One region of the Roseitalea sp. genome, then DNA from elsewhere that is predicted to be linked to it. Evidence: predicted binding sites of a transcription regulator. Region 1 holds the regulator's gene; each other region holds the start of a gene.
The links. Region 1 encodes PhoB, which activates phosphate uptake and scavenging genes when phosphate is short. Its sites were predicted from a motif close to TGTCATNNANCTGTCAT; they were not measured.
Positions count from the first base shown of each region.

Region 2: a site for PhoB is predicted at 2,561-2,577, ahead of olsB (l-ornithine N(alpha)-acyltransferase). Genes of this name have one in related genera too.
Region 3: a site for PhoB is predicted at 1,623-1,639, ahead of AC5E6L_RS02900 (PhoX family protein). Genes of this name have one in related genera too.
Region 4: a site for PhoB is predicted at 1,667-1,683, ahead of phnF (phosphonate metabolism transcriptional regulator PhnF). Genes of this name have one in related genera too.

Region 1 covers NZ_CFIFWG010000051.1:5,976-10,168, reverse strand. The annotation lists gene pstA (phosphate ABC transporter permease PstA) at 1-332, shown strand, start outside; partial or broken gene pstB (phosphate ABC transporter ATP-binding protein PstB) at 422-1,171, shown strand; gene phoU (phosphate signaling complex protein PhoU) at 1,218-1,937, shown strand; gene phoB (phosphate regulon transcriptional regulator PhoB) at 1,976-2,668, shown strand; gene AC5E6L_RS06720 (GcrA family cell cycle regulator) at 2,835-3,383, opposite strand; gene AC5E6L_RS06715 (aspartate aminotransferase family protein) at 3,751-4,193, shown strand, end outside.
Region 2 covers NZ_CFIFWG010000018.1:17,566-21,758, forward strand. The annotation lists gene mutS (DNA mismatch repair protein MutS) at 1-1,548, opposite strand, end outside; gene olsB (l-ornithine N(alpha)-acyltransferase) at 1,668-2,513, opposite strand; gene AC5E6L_RS03115 (ATP-binding protein) at 2,625-4,181, opposite strand.
Region 3 covers NZ_CFIFWG010000016.1:21,565-25,757, forward strand. The annotation lists gene AC5E6L_RS02900 (PhoX family protein) at 1-1,533, opposite strand, end outside; gene msrB (peptide-methionine (R)-S-oxide reductase MsrB) at 1,795-2,313, shown strand; gene dnaK (molecular chaperone DnaK) at 2,485-4,193, opposite strand, start outside.
Region 4 covers NZ_CFIFWG010000016.1:15,258-19,450, reverse strand. The annotation lists gene AC5E6L_RS02890 (aldehyde dehydrogenase family protein) at 1-858, shown strand, start outside; gene phnF (phosphonate metabolism transcriptional regulator PhnF) at 895-1,638, opposite strand; gene phnG (phosphonate C-P lyase system protein PhnG) at 1,750-2,214, shown strand; gene phnH (phosphonate C-P lyase system protein PhnH) at 2,214-2,834, shown strand; gene AC5E6L_RS02870 (carbon-phosphorus lyase complex subunit) at 2,837-3,937, shown strand; gene AC5E6L_RS02865 (alpha-D-ribose 1-methylphosphonate 5-phosphate C-P-lyase PhnJ) at 4,122-4,193, shown strand, end outside.

The DNA.
Region 1 (4,193 bases):
TCGGCGCCTCGAAGATGCAGACCGTCTTCCACCATGTCCTGCCGCTTGCCGCGCCGGGCATCCTGACCGGCACGATCATCGGCCTTGCCACGGCGCTCGGCGAAACCGCGCCACTGCTGCTGATCGGCATGGTCGCCTTCGTCGCCGACTATCCGAGCACGCCCTTCGACCCGGCGACGGCCCTGCCCGTCCAGATCTACATGTGGTCCGGCCAGGCCGAGCGCGCCTTCGTCGAGCGCACCTCCGGCGCGATCCTCATCCTGCTTGCGTTCCTGGCGGTCATGAACATCACGGCGATCATCCTGCGCCGCCGTTTCGAGCGCCGGTGGTAACGAACATGAGGACGACCGATATGAAAGTCGATATCGAACAGGGTTTTGCGGACCAGGCGGCCCTGACCGGCCCCAACGAGTTCCCGGTCAAGATGAACGGCAGGGGCGTCGACGTCTTCTACGGCGAAAAGCAGGCCATCATCGATGTCAGCCTCGAAATCCGCGAGCGCCAGGTGACCGCGCTGATCGGGCCCTCCGGTTGCGGCAAGTCGACCTATCTGCGCTGCCTGAACCGAATGAACGACACGATCGAGGGTTGCCGGGTGACCGGCCGGATCACGCTCGACAATGACGACATCTACGATCCGGGCGTCGATGTGGTCGAGCTGCGCGCGCGCGTGGGCATGGTCTTCCAGAAGCCGAACCCGTTCCCCAAGTCGATCTACGAGAACGTCGCCTACGGTCCGCGCATTCACGGGCTGGCCAAGAACAAGGCCGAGCTCGACACCGTGGTCGAACAGAGCCTGCGCGGCGCGGGCCTTTGGGAAGAGGTCAAGGACAGGCTCCAGGAGCCGGGCACCGGCCTGTCGGGCGGCCAGCAGCAGCGCCTGTGCATCGCCCGCGCGATCGCCGTGTCGCCCGAGGTGATCCTGATGGACGAGCCCTGCTCGGCGCTCGATCCGATCGCGACGGCCATCGTCGAGGAACTGATCGACGAGCTGCGCCAGAACTACACGATCGCGATCGTCACCCATTCCATGCAGCAGGCCGCCCGCGTCTCGCAGCGCACGGCCATGTTCCATCTGGGCGAACTGGTCGAGGTCGACGACACCGAGACCATGTTCACCAACCCGTCCGAAAAGCGCACGCAGGACTACATCACCGGGCGTTTTGGATGACATGGACGAACGATCGGCGGGCAACCAGGCGCGTGGAGCAGGATCGATGTCGCAGCATACCGTGACCGCGTTCGAGGAAGACATGAGCTTCCTGGCGCACAAGATCGCCGAGATGGGCGGCCATGCCGAGCGTATGCTCGAACAGTCGGTGCGCGCGCTGGTCGAAAACGACCTGCATCTGGCCCGGCGCGTGGTCACCGACGACCTCGTGCTCGACGAGGGCCTGCGCATGATCGACGACAAGTCGGTCCTGGTGATCGCCCAGCGCCAGCCGGTCGCCAGCGATCTGCGCGAGGTGTTCGCCGCCATCCGCATCTCCACCGACCTCGAACGCATCGGCGATCTGGCCAAGAACATCGCCAAGCGGGTCGATGCGATCAATGAGGGCGCCCATGGCGTGCGGCTCGCGCGGGGCATCGACCATCTGTGCGAGCTGGCGCTGGCGCAGCTCAAGGAGGTGCTCGACGCCTACGGCACGCGCTCGACGGACAAGCTGGCGATGATCCGCGACCGCGACGACGAAATCGATGCGATGTACACATCGCTGTTCCGCGAACTCCTGACCTACATGATGGAGGATCCGCGCAACATCACAACCTGTACGCACCTTCTGTTCTGCGCCAAGAACATCGAGCGCATCGGCGACCACGCCACGAATATCGCCGAGGCGGTCTACTACATGGTCGAGGGCGAGAAGATGCCGCCCTACCGGCCCAAGGAAGACAAGAGCCACCGCGTCAGCGTCGAGGCGAACGAGGATCGGTGACCGGGGCTGCCGGGCCGGACGGACGGAAGGCGAAAGCCATGGGTGCGACACCAAGGATCATGGTGGCCGAGGACGAGGAAGCGCTGAGCGTCCTCCTGCGCTACAATCTGGAATCCGAAGGATACAAGGTCGAAACGGTCCTGCGCGGCGACGATGCCGAGATCGCCCTTCAGGAAACGCCGCCGGATCTGTTGATCCTCGACTGGATGCTGCCCGGGCTGAGCGGGATCGAACTGTGCCGCCGGTTGCGCGCGCGCACCGAGACGCAGCGCCTGCCGATCATCATGCTGACCGCCCGCGGCGAGGAGAGCGAGCGCATTCGCGGCCTTTCGACGGGGGCCGACGACTATGTCGTCAAGCCCTTCTCGACGCCTGAACTGCTGGCCCGCGTCAAGGCGATGCTGCGGCGCGCGCGCCCCGAGATCGTCGCCTCCCTGCTCAAGGTCGGGGATATCGAACTGGACCGCGAAACCCATCGCGTCTATCGCAACGGGCGCGAGATCAAGCTCGGCCCGACAGAATTCCGGCTGCTCGAATTCTTTCTTCAGGCGCCGGGCCGCGTCTTCTCGCGCGGACAGTTGCTCGACGGCGTTTGGGGCGAAAACATCTATGTCGACGACCGGACCGTGGACGTCCATATCGGTCGCCTGCGCAAGTCGATCAATTATGGCCGGCTGCGCGACCCCATACGCACGGTTCGAGGCGCCGGCTACGCGCTGGAGGGAGCTTGAGCCGGGAACGCCTGTGGGGGCTCAGCGAAAGCGTGTTCGGTTTCGCGCTTCGAAAACGCGACAAGTCAAAGAGATAGAAGTTCTGTCCCCATGAACAAAAGGCCGCGACGAGGATGCCGCGGCCAGGCTGTTACGCACTGTTCTTGGGGAGGAAACCTCGGCAGCGTCAGCGCTGCCTCTTGCGGTCGTTCTGCTGGAAGGCAAGCTTGCCGTGATATCTGCAATAGGGCGACTTCTCCTCGGTCGAATGGCCGCAGAAATGGAACTCGTCCGTCAGCGGATCGCCATAGGGCCATTTGCAGGTCCGCTCGTTCAACTCCGTCAGCGGCAAGCGCTTGGCGATCGGCACGACGACATCTTCGACCGGACGCAAATCCGGCACGACGAGCGCCTGCGCGTCCGGGCTCTGCTTGAGGGCGGTCGCCGCCATGCCGCCCGAGGCGACCGGGGCGGGGCGCGCCGTCGCCGCCCCATAGGCGCTGACGCGCGAAGCGCCGCCATGGGCGATGCCGCCGCGGCGCGCGGGCGCGCTCCGCTTGACCTTGGGCGCGCCGCCTTTGGTGCTCTTGGCCCGTCCCGAAAGCTTCAGCCGATGCACCTTGCCGATCACCGCGTTGCGGCTCACGCCGCCCAGCTTGGCGGCAATCTGGCTCGCGCTCAGACCGTCCGCCCAAAATTTCTTAAGCAAGTCAACGCGTTCGTCAGTCCAGCTCACGATGGTCTCCGTTTCCATGCGCAGAATCCGAACCTTTTGCTCGGTCTCAATGGTAAGGACCGGCTCATTTACGCGCGACCAGGGAACGATGTTCTGCGGGGGCGTCTAGCTCCGCTGGATGGAAGCTACAATACCGGCCGAGGGCTCTTCAAGAGTCGCGCCGTGGCGCTGAATCGATTTTTGTCTTTATCCCCAATTTGGCCCCAAGCACGACAATCCTTCCCGTGGAAGCGGCTCGCGACGGCTGATTACCGCGCAATTGACGAATGGCGCCGCCGCCACTATGGAGAAAGGGCCGCTCACCCTGGGCGGCGTTTTCGTTTGGCGCAACGCCGATGCGCCGGCGCGGGACTAAAGGGAACGGGCCATGACGATGCGGACGCCCCTGTTCGACACCTACAAGCGCGCCGCCCTTGCCGTCGACCGCGGCGAAGGCGCCTGGCTCTACGACACCGCCGGCCAGGCCTATCTCGATTTCGGCAGCGGCATCGCCGTCAACGCGCTCGGCCACGCCCATCCGCATCTGGTCGCGGCGCTGACCGCGCAGGCCGGCAAGCTGTGGCACACATCGAACCTCTATGAGATTCCGGGCCAGACGCGTCTGGCCGAAAGGCTGTGCGCGGCAACCTTCGCCGACCGGGTCTTCTTCACCAATTCGGGGGCCGAGGCGATCGAGTGCGCGATCAAGACCGCGCGCCGCCACTTCCATGCCGGCGGGCAGCCCGAGCGCGTCGGCATCGTCACCTTCGAGGGCGCCTTCCATGGCCGGACGATCGCCACGATCGCCGCCGGCGGGCAGGCCAAATATCT
Region 2 (4,193 bases), on a different contig from region 1:
CAGCGCCCCGGCATTGGGCGCGGTCACCTCGATGAAATAGCCCAGCACATTGTTGTGCTTGATCTTCAGCGACTTGACGCCGGTCCGGGCGGCATAGTCGGCCTGGAGCGAGGCGATGACGCGCCGCGATTCGTCGCGCAGCGCCCGCATTTCGTCCAGTTCGCGGTGATGGCCGGCGCATATGAAGCCGCCGTCGCGCGCCATCAGCGGCGCCTCGTCGGCCAGCGCGGCGTCGAGCGCTGCGCCCGCGTCGGCGGGAAGGCCGGCAAGCGCGCTTCGTGCACCGGTCAGTTCGACGGGCAGGTCCAGGGCCGCGACACGGTCCCGCACGCGCATGGTGACGCCCATGCCCTCGCGCAGGGCCAGCAGGTCGCGCGGCCCGCCCCGGTTGAGCGACAGGCGCGACAGGGCGCGGGCCATGTCGGGCAGCGCCCGCAGTTCCTGGCGCAACCGGTCGGCAAGGCGGTCTTCGGCGACGAACAGGGCGACCGAGTCCAGCCGCGCCCCGATCGCGGCGGGGTCGGTCAGCGGCGCGCGCAGCCGGGCGGCGAGCAGCCGCGCGCCCGGCCCGGTCACGGTGCGGTCGATGGCCCTGAGCAGGCTGCCCTCGCGCTGGCCGGACAGGGTGCGCTCCAGTTCGAGATTGGCGCGCGTCGCCGGATCGATGAAGAGCGTATCGGCTGACGATTCGCGCTGCGGGCGCTGAAGCGAGGGCCGTTCGGAGACCTGCGTCTTCTCCACATAGGAAAGCGCCCCGGCCGCCGCGGCCAGTTCGGCGCGGGAATATGTGCCGAAACCGTCGAGCGTGGAAACGCCGAAATAGCGGGTCAGCCTCTCCGGCGCGGTGGCGCTGTCGAACAGGGGGCTCGGATGCGGGCTGACCGCGCGGCCGAACTGATCGAACACCGGGCGCAGGTCCGGATCGTGAAACAGCGGCTCGGGCACGATGATCTCGCGCGGGCCGATGCGCATAAGGTCCGGCATGAGGCGCGTGGGCGCCGTCTCGCCGAGCCGGAACTCGCCCGTCGAGATATCGATGAAGGCATAGGCCATCTGCCCGGAGGCGCGGATGCGGGCGAGCGCGAGCAGATAGGCGTTCTCGCCCGGCTCCAGCAGCTTGTCCTCGGTGATCGTGGCGGGCGTGACGAGCCTTGTCACGTCGCGCCGCACCACGGCCTTCGAGCCGCGCTTTTTGGCTTGGGCGGGGTCTTCGAGCTGCTCGCACACGGCGACGCGATGGCCGAGCGCGATCAGTTTTTGCAGATAGTCGTCGGCGGCGTGGACCGGCACGCCGCACATCGGAATGTCCCTGCCCTGATGCCGGCCGCGTCTGGTCAGCGTGATGCCGAGCGCGCGCGCGGCGGTCTCGGCGTCCTCGAAGAACAGCTCGTAGAAGTCGCCCATGCGGTAAAAGAGCAGATAGCCCCCATTGAGCGCCTTGATCTCCATATATTGCGCCATCATGGGCGTGACCGCGCCACCGGTCGCCTCCGGCGCGCCCGCTTGCTCCTCCGCCATGCCTTGCCTGTCAGCCGTTCGTTCGGTCATCGGTCCTTCGCCATTGCCGCCGCGCCTTGCTTATGCGCGTTTACCGGCATCGTCGACAGGGAATGGAACGGCTTTTCCCCGACAAGTCCGCCGGGACCGCATGCCGTGCCGGCGGCCGGTCAGGCCGCGAAACGGCCCGCATCCGCCCCGTAATGGGTCAGGTAGCGGGGGCTGATCCGCTCGACGGGCAGCACGACCAGAACGTCGACCGAGCCGAACGCATCGTCGATCACCGCCCCGTCCCCGAACCGGGCGCCCAGGCGCAGATAGCCCTTGATCAGCGGCGGCAGGGCGGCCATCGCCGCCTTCAGGTCGATCGCCTCGGCCGGCATCATGTCCATGGCGACCCGCACCTCGGCACGCGCTGCAACCGACCAGGCGCCCCGCGCGCGCCCATGATGGTGCAGGAAGGCGAGCGCCTCGGCATGGGCTGCCGGCGCGTTGCCGGCGAACGAGGCGCACCCGAACATCACGTCGATGCCGTTCCGCCGGCAATACGACCAGATGCCCTGCCAGAGCAGTTCGATGGTGCGCTTGGAACGATAGTCGGGCAGCACGCACGACCGGCCAAGCTCAAGGAACGTCCGGCCCGGATGGCGCGCGACCAGCGCGTCGATCCGGTAGCCCGTATCCGAATAAAAGCGGTTCTGTGCGCCCAGCCGGCGCTGCGGAAGCAGGCGGTAGGTGCCGACGATCCGGCCGGCCTCGCCATCGTCGATGCGGGTGTCCAGAACGACCAGATGGTCGCAGATCGCATCGTGCGCATCCTCATCGAGGCCGCCGGCGCCGATCCGCGCGCCGAATTCCTCGGTGAAGACGCGGTAGCGCAGGCGCTGCGCGGCGTGGATTTCCTCCTCGCTGCGCACAAGGCGGGTTTGCAGCGGCCCGATCTCGCCCAGAAGGCCCTCGGGCGCCGGTGCGTCGCGCCGGACGGCCCGATCTCCGCCAAAACCTGCCAAGGTCATCGCAAATGCCTCGAATCGCTCGCTCGATGCGCGATTATGGCCGCGCTGTGACGCACATATGACAGAAAACCGGCGCGCACGCGACCGGTCGCGGCGTGGCCCGATGTCCCCTCAGGCCGCCGCCTCGCCCCCGCTTCCCAGGAACCGGTCCAGATGCTCGACGGTCAGCGGTTTGTGGACCACGGCCTGCGCGCCGACGGCGATCATCGCCCGCGACAGTTCGGTGTCCTCGTCGGCGGTCAGCGCGACGATCGGCAGCCGCGCGTCGCCGCCATGGGCGTCCTCATGGGTGCGGAAAAGGCGGATCGCCTCGGCGCCGTCGAGCACGGGCATATGCACGTCCATCAGCACCAGGTCGTAGCGCGCGTCGGGCGCGGTCATCTTCTCGAAAGCGGCCCGTCCGTCCTCGACGACGCTCACCCGGTGGCCCGCGCGCTCGATGATCTTGGCGGCGAGCAGCGCATTGACCGGATTGTCCTCGGCCAGCAGCACATGGCCGGCGGGCCGCGCGCCCGGCGGCGTGCGCGGCCCGGGCGCCGCGCGCCCGTCGGCCACCTCGCCGTCGACGGCGCGCTTGAGGACGCGCAACAGGCTCGTCCCGCGCACCGGGCGGGTGAGGAAGGCGTGGCCGGCCGCCTTGAACTGCGCGCCCAGCGTGCCGCGCTCCTGCGGCTCGATCAGGATGACGGCGCGGCCGCCGGCGCCGGCGATCCGATCGGCCAGCCCGAGCGCGCCTGCGAGATCCCGTTCAAGCCGGCTGTCGACGAGAACGGTCGTGTCCGGCGCGTCCCTCGCCTGCGCCACGGCCGCCGCCCCATCGCTCGCTGCGGCCTGCGTTCCGCCATGCGCTTCGATCTGCGCGGCCAGCATGCCCGCCTCCGATCCGGGCTTCACGTAAAGGCAGAAATTATGGCCGGTCAGCGCATGGGGCTCGGGGTCGGTGCCGAGCGCGGGATCGATGCCGGCGGGCAGGCGGATGTCGAAGCGGGTGCCGCCATCGGGACCGGCTGTGCAGGCGATCGCACCGTCCAGCCGGTCGAGCAGCCGCTTGACGATGGCAAGGCCCAGGCCCGCGCCCTCGTGCCGGCGCGCCAGGCTCATGTCGACCTGCTCGAACGGCTCGAAGATCATCGCCCGCTTGTCCGCCGGAATGCCCGGACCGGTGTCGGTCACCGTGACCGTCAGGTCGTGCGCGCGGCCGCCGTCGGCCGACGGCGCGTGGCCGACCTCGATCCGGATGCCGCCCTGGGCGGTGAACTTGATCGCGTTGGAGACGATGTTGAACAGCACCTGCCGCAGGCCCTTGGCGTCGGCGCGCAAGGTCTGCGGAACGCCCGGCGCGATCCGGTAGCTCAGATCGAGACCCTTTTCGTGGGCGCGGCCGGCGAGCAGCTCGATCACGCCGCTGGTCAGCGCGCGCGGATCCGTCGGCGCGTAGGCCGGAGCGCTGGTGTCGGCACCGCTGCGGCCGAATTCCAGAAGATCGTCGACCAACAGCATCAACGCTTCCGACGAGGCGGTGATCGCCTCGACATAGTTGCGCTGCTCCGCCGTCAAGGGCGTGTCGGCCAGGAGCTTGCCCATGCCGACAATGCCGTTGAGCGGGGTCCTGATCTCGTGGCTGACGATCGCAAGGAACTGCGATTTGGCCGCCTTGTCGTCACCCATAGCGAACCGCCT
Region 3 (4,193 bases), on a different contig from region 1:
CGCGGCATGGTCGCCGCCGGCCTCGTTGATCTGGAGGATATGACCGAAGGCGTTCTCGGCACGCGGATTGACCGCGTCCACCTGCTCGGCGGTGCGGCGGGTGTTGTTGGTCAGCATGGCGAACACGACACCGTCGCCGCGCGGCTCGACGTCCTCGGGACGGTCCATCGGCGTGGCGCCCAGAAGATCGGCGGCAAGGCGCGCATCGATCACCACGTCGGCCTGGCTCTCAAAGCCGTTCTGGGCGGTCAGCGGGCCCTCGCCGTGGACCAGGGGCATCCACGCCATGGTGCCATCATCGTCGAACCTGGCCACATAGAGCGTGCCCTCGTCCAGAAGACGCAGATTCGCCTCGCGATCATCGGAGACCGTGCCGGCCGAGACGTATTTGTAGATATAGTCGAACCGGTTGTCGTCGCCCGAATAGAGCACCACGCGGTTGTCGGCGGTCACGACGGTTTCGGCGCCTTCGTGGCGAAAGCGGCCGACGCCGGTGTGCTTGACCGGAACGGCGCTCGGGTCGGTCGGATCGACTTCGACGATCCAGCCGTGCCTGTTGGACTCGTTGGGCTCCTTGTCGATGTTGAAGCGGTCCTGGAACCTGCCCCAAGCATACCACCGGCCGGGAACGCCGTAGCGCTTCATCGAATCGGCCTGGGCCTGGGCGGAAACGTCCGGCCGGCCGTCGGCATCGAGCGTGTCCGACCAGAAGTAGCCGTGGAAGTTCTCCTCGGCGAGCAGATAGGTGCCCCAGGGCGTCAGGCCACCGGCGCAATTGTTGATGGTGCCGATCACGCGCGTGCCGGTCGGGTCGGCGGAGGTCTTCATCCGGTCATGGCCGGCGGCCGGTCCGCGGATTTCCATCGGCGTGTCGCTGGCGGTCAGGCGGCGGTTGTATCGGCTGTCGCGGATATAGGACCACTTTCCGTCCTCGCCCCTGACGATCTCCACGATGGTGCCGCCATGGGCCGCCATCTCGATGTCGACCAGTTCGGCGGTCATGCCGACGAAGTCGGCGCGGTCCTGGCGGCCGAGACCCGGAAACATGACCTCCTCGTTGGTGTATTCGTGGTTCACGCACAAAAGGCCGCGGCCTTCTTCGAGCGGCACGTAGCCCACATAGTCGTTGTTGTAGCCGAACTGCTTCTTCTGCGCCTGGGCGCTCTGGTTCATCGGGTCGAACGCGGGCGCATCGGCAAACAGCGGATCGCCCCAGCGCAGCAGGATGTCGGCGTCGTAACCCTCGGCCACATGGTGCGTTTCGTCCACGCCCCACCGGATCTCCTCGAAATTGTAGCGGCTGTCGGCGGCGCGGGCGCTGCCCGGCGCCGTCAAGGCCGTCGCGCCGAACAGGGCCGTCGTCGCGGTGACGCCAAGGGCGCCCTTGAGCATGTCGCGGCGGCCGTAGCGACGGGCGATGACGTCGCCGATGGTGTTGCCGAGATGCGGATTGGTCGGGATGTCATCGAACGCCTCGAACGCTTCGGCGCGGTTGCCGTACGAGGGATCATTGATCATGTCGTCGCGGTCCATGGTTACCTCCGGGTTTTGGTGGATTGGAAGCGCCCGTTGTGCCGGAACGGCGTCATGGACGGCTTCGAGGCGGACCTTGGTGTCATTGCGTAACAGGCACATGACAGGCTGGAAGAATTCCAAACTGGATGGGGTCGAAAGTCACAAGGCACATTGTCTGCGTGCACGCCGCGTGCCGGCCGCTCACGAAATCGTTGACCCAAGTGAGATGAAAGCGGCGCGGCGCGGCGCTATGATAGGTGCGACCAGAGGAGGCATCGCATGCTGACGAAACGATCGCTGCTGGGCCTTGGCATCGGCGGCGCTGCCGCAGCTTCGCTCGCCCGCCACCGGGGCGCGACGCCTGCCGCCGCGAGCACCGGGACGACCTTCGAAATCGTCAGGACCGAGGCGGAGTGGCGCGCTCAACTGACGCCGATGCAGTTCGCCGTCCTGCGCGAGGAGGCGACAGAGCGTCCGTTCACGAGCCCGCTCAACGAGGAAAAGCGCGCCGGCGTCTTCCATTGCGTCGGGTGCGACCAGGAGCTGTTCCTGTCCGAGACCAAATATGACAGCGGCACCGGCTGGCCGAGCTTCTGGCAGGAGATCGAGGGCAAGGTCGCCTACAAGGCCGACTACAGGCTCTGGATCCCGCGCACCGAGGAGCATTGCGCGCGCTGCGGCGGCCATCTGGGCCACGTGTTCAATGACGGCCCGCAGCCGACGGGCCTGCGCCACTGCATCAACGGCGTGGCGCTGAAGTTCAGGCCGACCGACGGCTCCGAGCCGGTCTACGGGTAGCTCCGGGCCGGTTCACGGGCAAGCCAGCCCCTTGAAGGGGCGCGAAGGCCGGGGGTCGGCCGTGGCGCGCGCCCATTGAAGGTGGAGTGCGAGCCGGCACAATCGCAAAAGAAAAAAGGGCCGAACCTGACGCCCGGTTCGGCCCTTTTCGCGCCTGATCCGGTCGGCCGCTTACGACGCCTTCTTGCGGTCCTCGTCGTCGTCGATCTCCTCGAAGTCGGCGTCGACGACATCGTCGCGGGCGGCATCGGCCTGGGCGTCCGCCTCGGCGGTGGCCTGCTCGTCGGCCTGGGTCGCCTCGTAGATTGCCTGGCCGAGCTTCATGGAGGCTTCGGCGAGCGCCTGCGTCTTGGCGGTGATCGCCTCGGCGTTCGGCGTTTCGGCGGCGGCTTCTTCCCTGAGCGCTGCGATGGCCGCCTCGATGGCGGTCCTGTCTTCCTCGCCGATCTTGTCGCCGTGCTCGGAGAGCGACTTTTCGGTCGAATCGATCAGCGATTCGGCCTGGTTCCTGGCCTCGACCGCCTCGCGGCGGGCCTTGTCGGCCTCCGCGTTCGCCTCGGCATCCTTGACCATGGCCTCGATCTCGTCGTCCGACAGGCCGCCCGAAGCCTGGATGCGGATCTCATGCTCCTTGCCGGTGCCCTTGTCCTGCGCCTTGACGTTGACGATGCCGTTGGCGTCGATGTCGAAGGTCACCTCGATCTGCGGGATGCCGCGCGGGGCGGGCGGAATGCCGACCAGATCGAACTGACCGAGCAGCTTGTTGTCGGAGGCCATTTCGCGCTCGCCCTGGGCGACGCGGATGGTGACGGCCGACTGGTTGTCCTCGGCGGTCGAGAAGACCTGCCCCTTCTTGGTCGGGATGGTCGTGTTGCGGTCGATCAGGCGGGTGAAGACGCCGCCCAGCGTCTCGATGCCCAGCGACAGCGGGGTGACGTCGAGAAGCAGCACGTCCTTGACGTCGCCCTGAAGCACGCCGGCCTGGATGGCGGCGCCCATGGCGACCACCTCGTCGGGGTTGACGCCCTTGTGCGGCTCCTTGCCGAAGAAGGTCTTCACCGTGTCCTGCACCTTGGGCATGCGCGTCATGCCGCCGACCAGGACCACCTCGTCCACCTCGCCGGCCTTGATGCCGGCATCCTTGAGCGCGGCTTCCATCGGCTTGACGGTGCGCTTGACCAGATGGTCGACCAGGCTTTCGAACTTGGCGCGGGTCAGCTTCATCGTCAGGTGTTTGGGACCGGTGCTGTCCGCGGTGATGAAGGGCAGGTTGATCTCGGTCTGCGCCGAGGAGGACAATTCGATCTTGGCCTTTTCGGCCGCCTCCTTGAGGCGTTGCAAGGCCAGCTTGTCGCCCTTCAGATCGATGCCCTGGTCCTTCCTGAACTCATCGGCGAGATAATCGACCAGGCGCATGTCGAAATCCTCGCCGCCCAGGAACGTGTCCCCATTGGTCGACTTGACCTCGAACACGCCGTCGCCGATCTCCAGGATCGAGACGTCGAACGTGCCGCCGCCCAGATCGTAGACGGCGATCGTCTTGCCTTCCTTCTTCTCAAGGCCGTAGGCGAGCGCGGCCGCGGTCGGCTCGTTGATGATGCGAAGCACCTCAAGGCCGGAGATCTTGCCGGCGTCCTTTGTGGCCTGGCGCTGCGCGTCGTTGAAATAGGCCGGCACGGTGATGACGGCCTTTTCGACCTTCTCGCCGAGATAGGCCTCGGCGGTTTCCTTCATCTTCTGAAGGACCATGGCCGAGATCTCGGCCGGGGAGCGCTTGTCGCCGCCCGCCTCGACCCAGGCATCGCCGTTCTTGCCCTCGACGATCCTGTAGGGGACCATCGACTTGTCCTTTTCGACGGTCGGGTCCTCATAGCGGCGAC
Region 4 (4,193 bases), on a different contig from region 1:
TTCGATCATCTGTTCTTCACCGGCTCGACGCGGGTCGGCCGGCTGGTCGCGATCGAGGCGGCCGGGAACCTGACGCCGGTCACGCTGGAACTGGGCGGCAAGAGCCCCTGCGTGATGATGCCCGACGCCGATCCCGCGCGCCATGCGCCGCTGGTCGCCTTCGGCAAGTTCTACAGCGGCGGGCAGACATGCGTGGCGCCGGACTACCTGCTCGTGCCGCGGGGCAGGGCGCGCGCGTTCGCCGATGCGGTCATCGCCCAGGCGCGCCGGTCCTATCCGCGTCCTTTCGCCGATCCCGGCTACACGTCGATCATTTCCCAAGGCCATCATGAACGGCTGACGGGGCTGCTCGAAGAGGCGCGCAAGGCCGGCGCCGCGATCCTGACGGCCGGGGCGCCCGACCGTGACGGCGATGCCCGCAAGGTGCCGCCGACGGTCGTGATCGGCGCCCCCGCGGACAGCGCGCTGATGACCGAGGAGATCTTCGGGCCGATCCTGCCGGTGATCGAGTATGAGACCGTCGACGATGCCGTGCGCTTCATCGCCGCGCGCGATCATCCCCTGGCGCTTTACGCCTTCGGCCGTGATGCCCGCGCCGCCGAAAGGCTGGTCGCGCGCACCATGTCCGGCGGCGCGGTGATCAACGGCACGATCGTCCATCTGGCGGTCGAGCACCTGCCGTTCGGCGGCGTCGGCAAGTCGGGCCAGGGCGCCTATCACGGCCGGCGCGGCTTCGAGGAGTTCACCCATCAGCGCTCGGTGCTCGTCCTGCCGCAATGGCCGATATTGCGCGACATGATCGCGCGTCCGGGCGGGCGGGGCATGCGCCGGCTCACCGACTGGATGATCGGCAGGTAGGCGCGCGCGCCTTCGGCGCCCTAAACCAGATGCGCTCTAAGGGACCGCCGTCACTTCCAGGCTCACCCGGTCGGCGGCAAAGCGCGTGACGGCATATTGGATCGGCCGGCCGGCCATGTCCGCATTGACCGCCTCGGCCACGAGCACGATGGCGCCCGCCGACAGGCGCAGATCGTCCAGGTCGGCCGCCGAGCCGTGCCGTGCCTCGATGCGCGTCAGCGTGCGCACATAATCGTCGACGCCGAACCGGGCGAGCGCCCGGGTCACCGACCCGGTCTCGGCGAGAACCGGGCCGATGCCGGAAAAGCGCGCCGCCTCGAACCAGATGGTGGCGCGCGAGACCGGCGCACCGTCGGCGCGGCCGAGGCTTTCAATGCGCACCGCCGGCGCTCCCGCCGTCATGCCCAGCGCGCGCGCGATCGCGCCCCCGGCCGGCTCGACGTCATGCGACAGCACGTCCATGCGCCGCGCGGCCGCCTGACCCGCAAGCCCCTCGGAAAAGCGCGTCCGCGCGCCGATCGGATAGGTCAGCCTCGGCCTGTGGCGAACGAAGGTGCCGCGCCCCTGGTGGCTGACCACCGCCCCTTCATGGGCCAGCGCCCGGATCGCCGCGCGCACCGTGTGCCGGTTGACACCGAAGCGGGCGGCCAGTTCCTTTTCCGGCGGCAGCTTGCCGTCGGTGTCGACGAGCGGGCCGGACAGGCCGACCCGGATCGCATCGGCGATCTGCCGCCATATCGCAACGCCGGATCGTCGCTCGATGGCACCTGGCTCGACCATCATGCTCGATGCCGCTTTTTCATTGGCCTGTCATAACCCTGTCACAGCTCCGGGCTAGCAAAGACTAACTTATCTAATTGTCTATAGCAATAGACGAATTTGGAGTGTCTCATGGAACCCCGGCACGACCATCGTCCGGACGCGGCGCGTCGGCGCCGGCTGTCCGTTCTCGCGCAGGGCGAGGGTGTTCTGCTGGCCGAGCGCTGGGCCGCGCTGGGCATCGATCCCGAATGCGCGCTGGTGCGCGGACCGGAGGTCGGGCTGATCGCGCTGCGCGGCCGCATGGGCGGGGGCGGCGCGCCGTTCAATTTCGGCGAGGCGACGGCGACGCGGGCGACCGTGCGGCTCGCCGACGGCACGATCGGCCATGCCGTTGCGCTGGGCCGCGACACGAAAAAGGTCAAGCTGGCCGCCGTGATCGACGCGCTGGCCCAGGACGAGGCGATGGCGGCCCGCATCGACGAGCAGGTCATCGCGCCGCTGGAACGGGCGATCGCCGCGCGCGACGGCCGCCGCGCCGAGGAGACCGCGGCCACGCGCGTCGACTTCTTCACGATGGTGCGGGGTGACGATTGATGCCGACCGGTATGATGGCGGGGGCCGAGTTCGCGGGCGCGTTCGCCTCGCCCGTTTTCGACGCGCAGGCGGTCTTTCGCGCGCTTATGGAGGCGATGGCGCGGCCCGGCACGGTCCAGCCCGTCGCCGCGTCGGCCCGGGCGCCCGAACCGCTCGCGCCCGCCGCCGCCGCGCTCGCCCTGACGCTGTGCGATGCCGATACGCCCGTCTGGCTCGACGCGCCGCTGTCGGCCGAGGCCGCGGTGGGGCGATGGCTGGCCTTCCACACCGGCGCGCCGGTGACCGCCGATGCGGGCGGGGCGGCCTTCGCGCTGATCGCCGATGCCGGCGCGCTCGCTTCCCTCGACCGCTTCGCCCATGGCACGCAGGACTATCCCGACCGGTCGGCGACCCTGATCGTCCAGGCCGGCAGCCTGACCGCCGGCCCGGCGCTGACGTTGAAGGGCCCCGGGATCGAGGACAGCGCCACCATCGCGCCCACCGGCCTGCCTCAGCGTTTCGCGGACCTGTGGGCGACCAACAACGCGCTGTTTCCGCGCGGCATCGATCTGGTGCTCGCCGGCCCGGGCGCGGTCGCCGCGCTGCCGCGCACGACGCGCATCGTCGCGAAGGGAGACTGAACATGTATGTCGCGGTCAAGGGTGGCGAGAAGGCCATCGGCAACGCCCACCGCCTTATGGCCGACCGGCGCCGCGGCGACCGGTCGGTGCCCGCGCTGACGCTGGAGCAGATCGCGGGGCAACTGGCGCTGGCCGTCGACCGGGTGATGGGCGAGGGCGCCCTGTTCGACCGCGATCTGGCCGCGCTCGCCGTCAAGCAGGCGCGCGGCGACCTGATCGAGGCCATCTTCCTGGTGCGCGCCTATCGCACCACGCTGCCCCGCTTCGGCTATTCGGAGGCCATCGATACCGGCGCCATGCGCATCGAGCGGCGCATATCGGCCACCTACAAGGACCTGCCCGGCGGCCAGATGCTGGGGCCGACCTTCGACTACACCCATCGGCTGCTCGACCCGGACCTGGCCGGCGACGCGCCGGTCCCCGCCGCGCCCGCGCGCGCGGGCGGAGCGGCCCGCGCCATGCGCGTCTCCGACATCCTGGCGCGGGACGGGTTGATCGAGGGCGATGGCGACGCCACGGGCGAGGCGCCCGGCGACATCACCCGCACCCCGCTCGAATTCCCGATGGAGCGCGACACGCGGCTTCAGGTCCTGTCGCGCGGCGACGAGGGCTTCCTGCTCGCACTGGCCTATTCGACCCAGCGGGGCTTCGGCCGCAGCCATCCGTTCGCCGGCGAGATCCGCATCGGCGAGGTGGAGGTCGACTTCACGGTTCCCGAACTGGGCTTTGCGGTCACGATCGGCCGCATCCAGGTCACCGAATGCCAGATGGTCAACCAGTTCAAGGGCTCGGCCAAGGCGCCGCCCCAGTTCACGCGCGGCTACGGGCTCGTCTTCGGCCAGTGCGAGCGCAAGGCGATGGCCATGGCCCTCACCGACCGGGCGCTGCGGGCGCGCGAGTTGGGCGAGGATGTTCTCGCGCCCGCGCAGGACGAGGAGTTCGTGATCTCCCATTGCGACAATGTGCAGGCGTCCGGTTTCGTCGAGCATCTCAAGCTGCCGCATTACGTCGACTTCCAGGCCGAACTGGAACTGGTGCGCACGATGCGCGCCGAGCACGATGCCGGACGTGGCGGCGCGGACATCAAGGAGGCCGCCGAATGACACGCGACATCCAACATCCCCCTTTGCCCCTGCGGGACATCTCCCCCACAAGGGGGGAGAGTGGGCGCATTCGGCCGAATCCGGCTCCATCTCTTTCCCCTTGTGGGGGAGGCGCCGGCGAAGCCGACAGAGAAGCCGACAGAGGGGGGTATGGGCAGGGAAAACCGTCAAAAGGCTTCACGCCATGACCGATCTCGCCGCCTACAATTTCGCCTATCTGGACGAGCAGACCAAGCGGATGATCCGCCGCGCGATC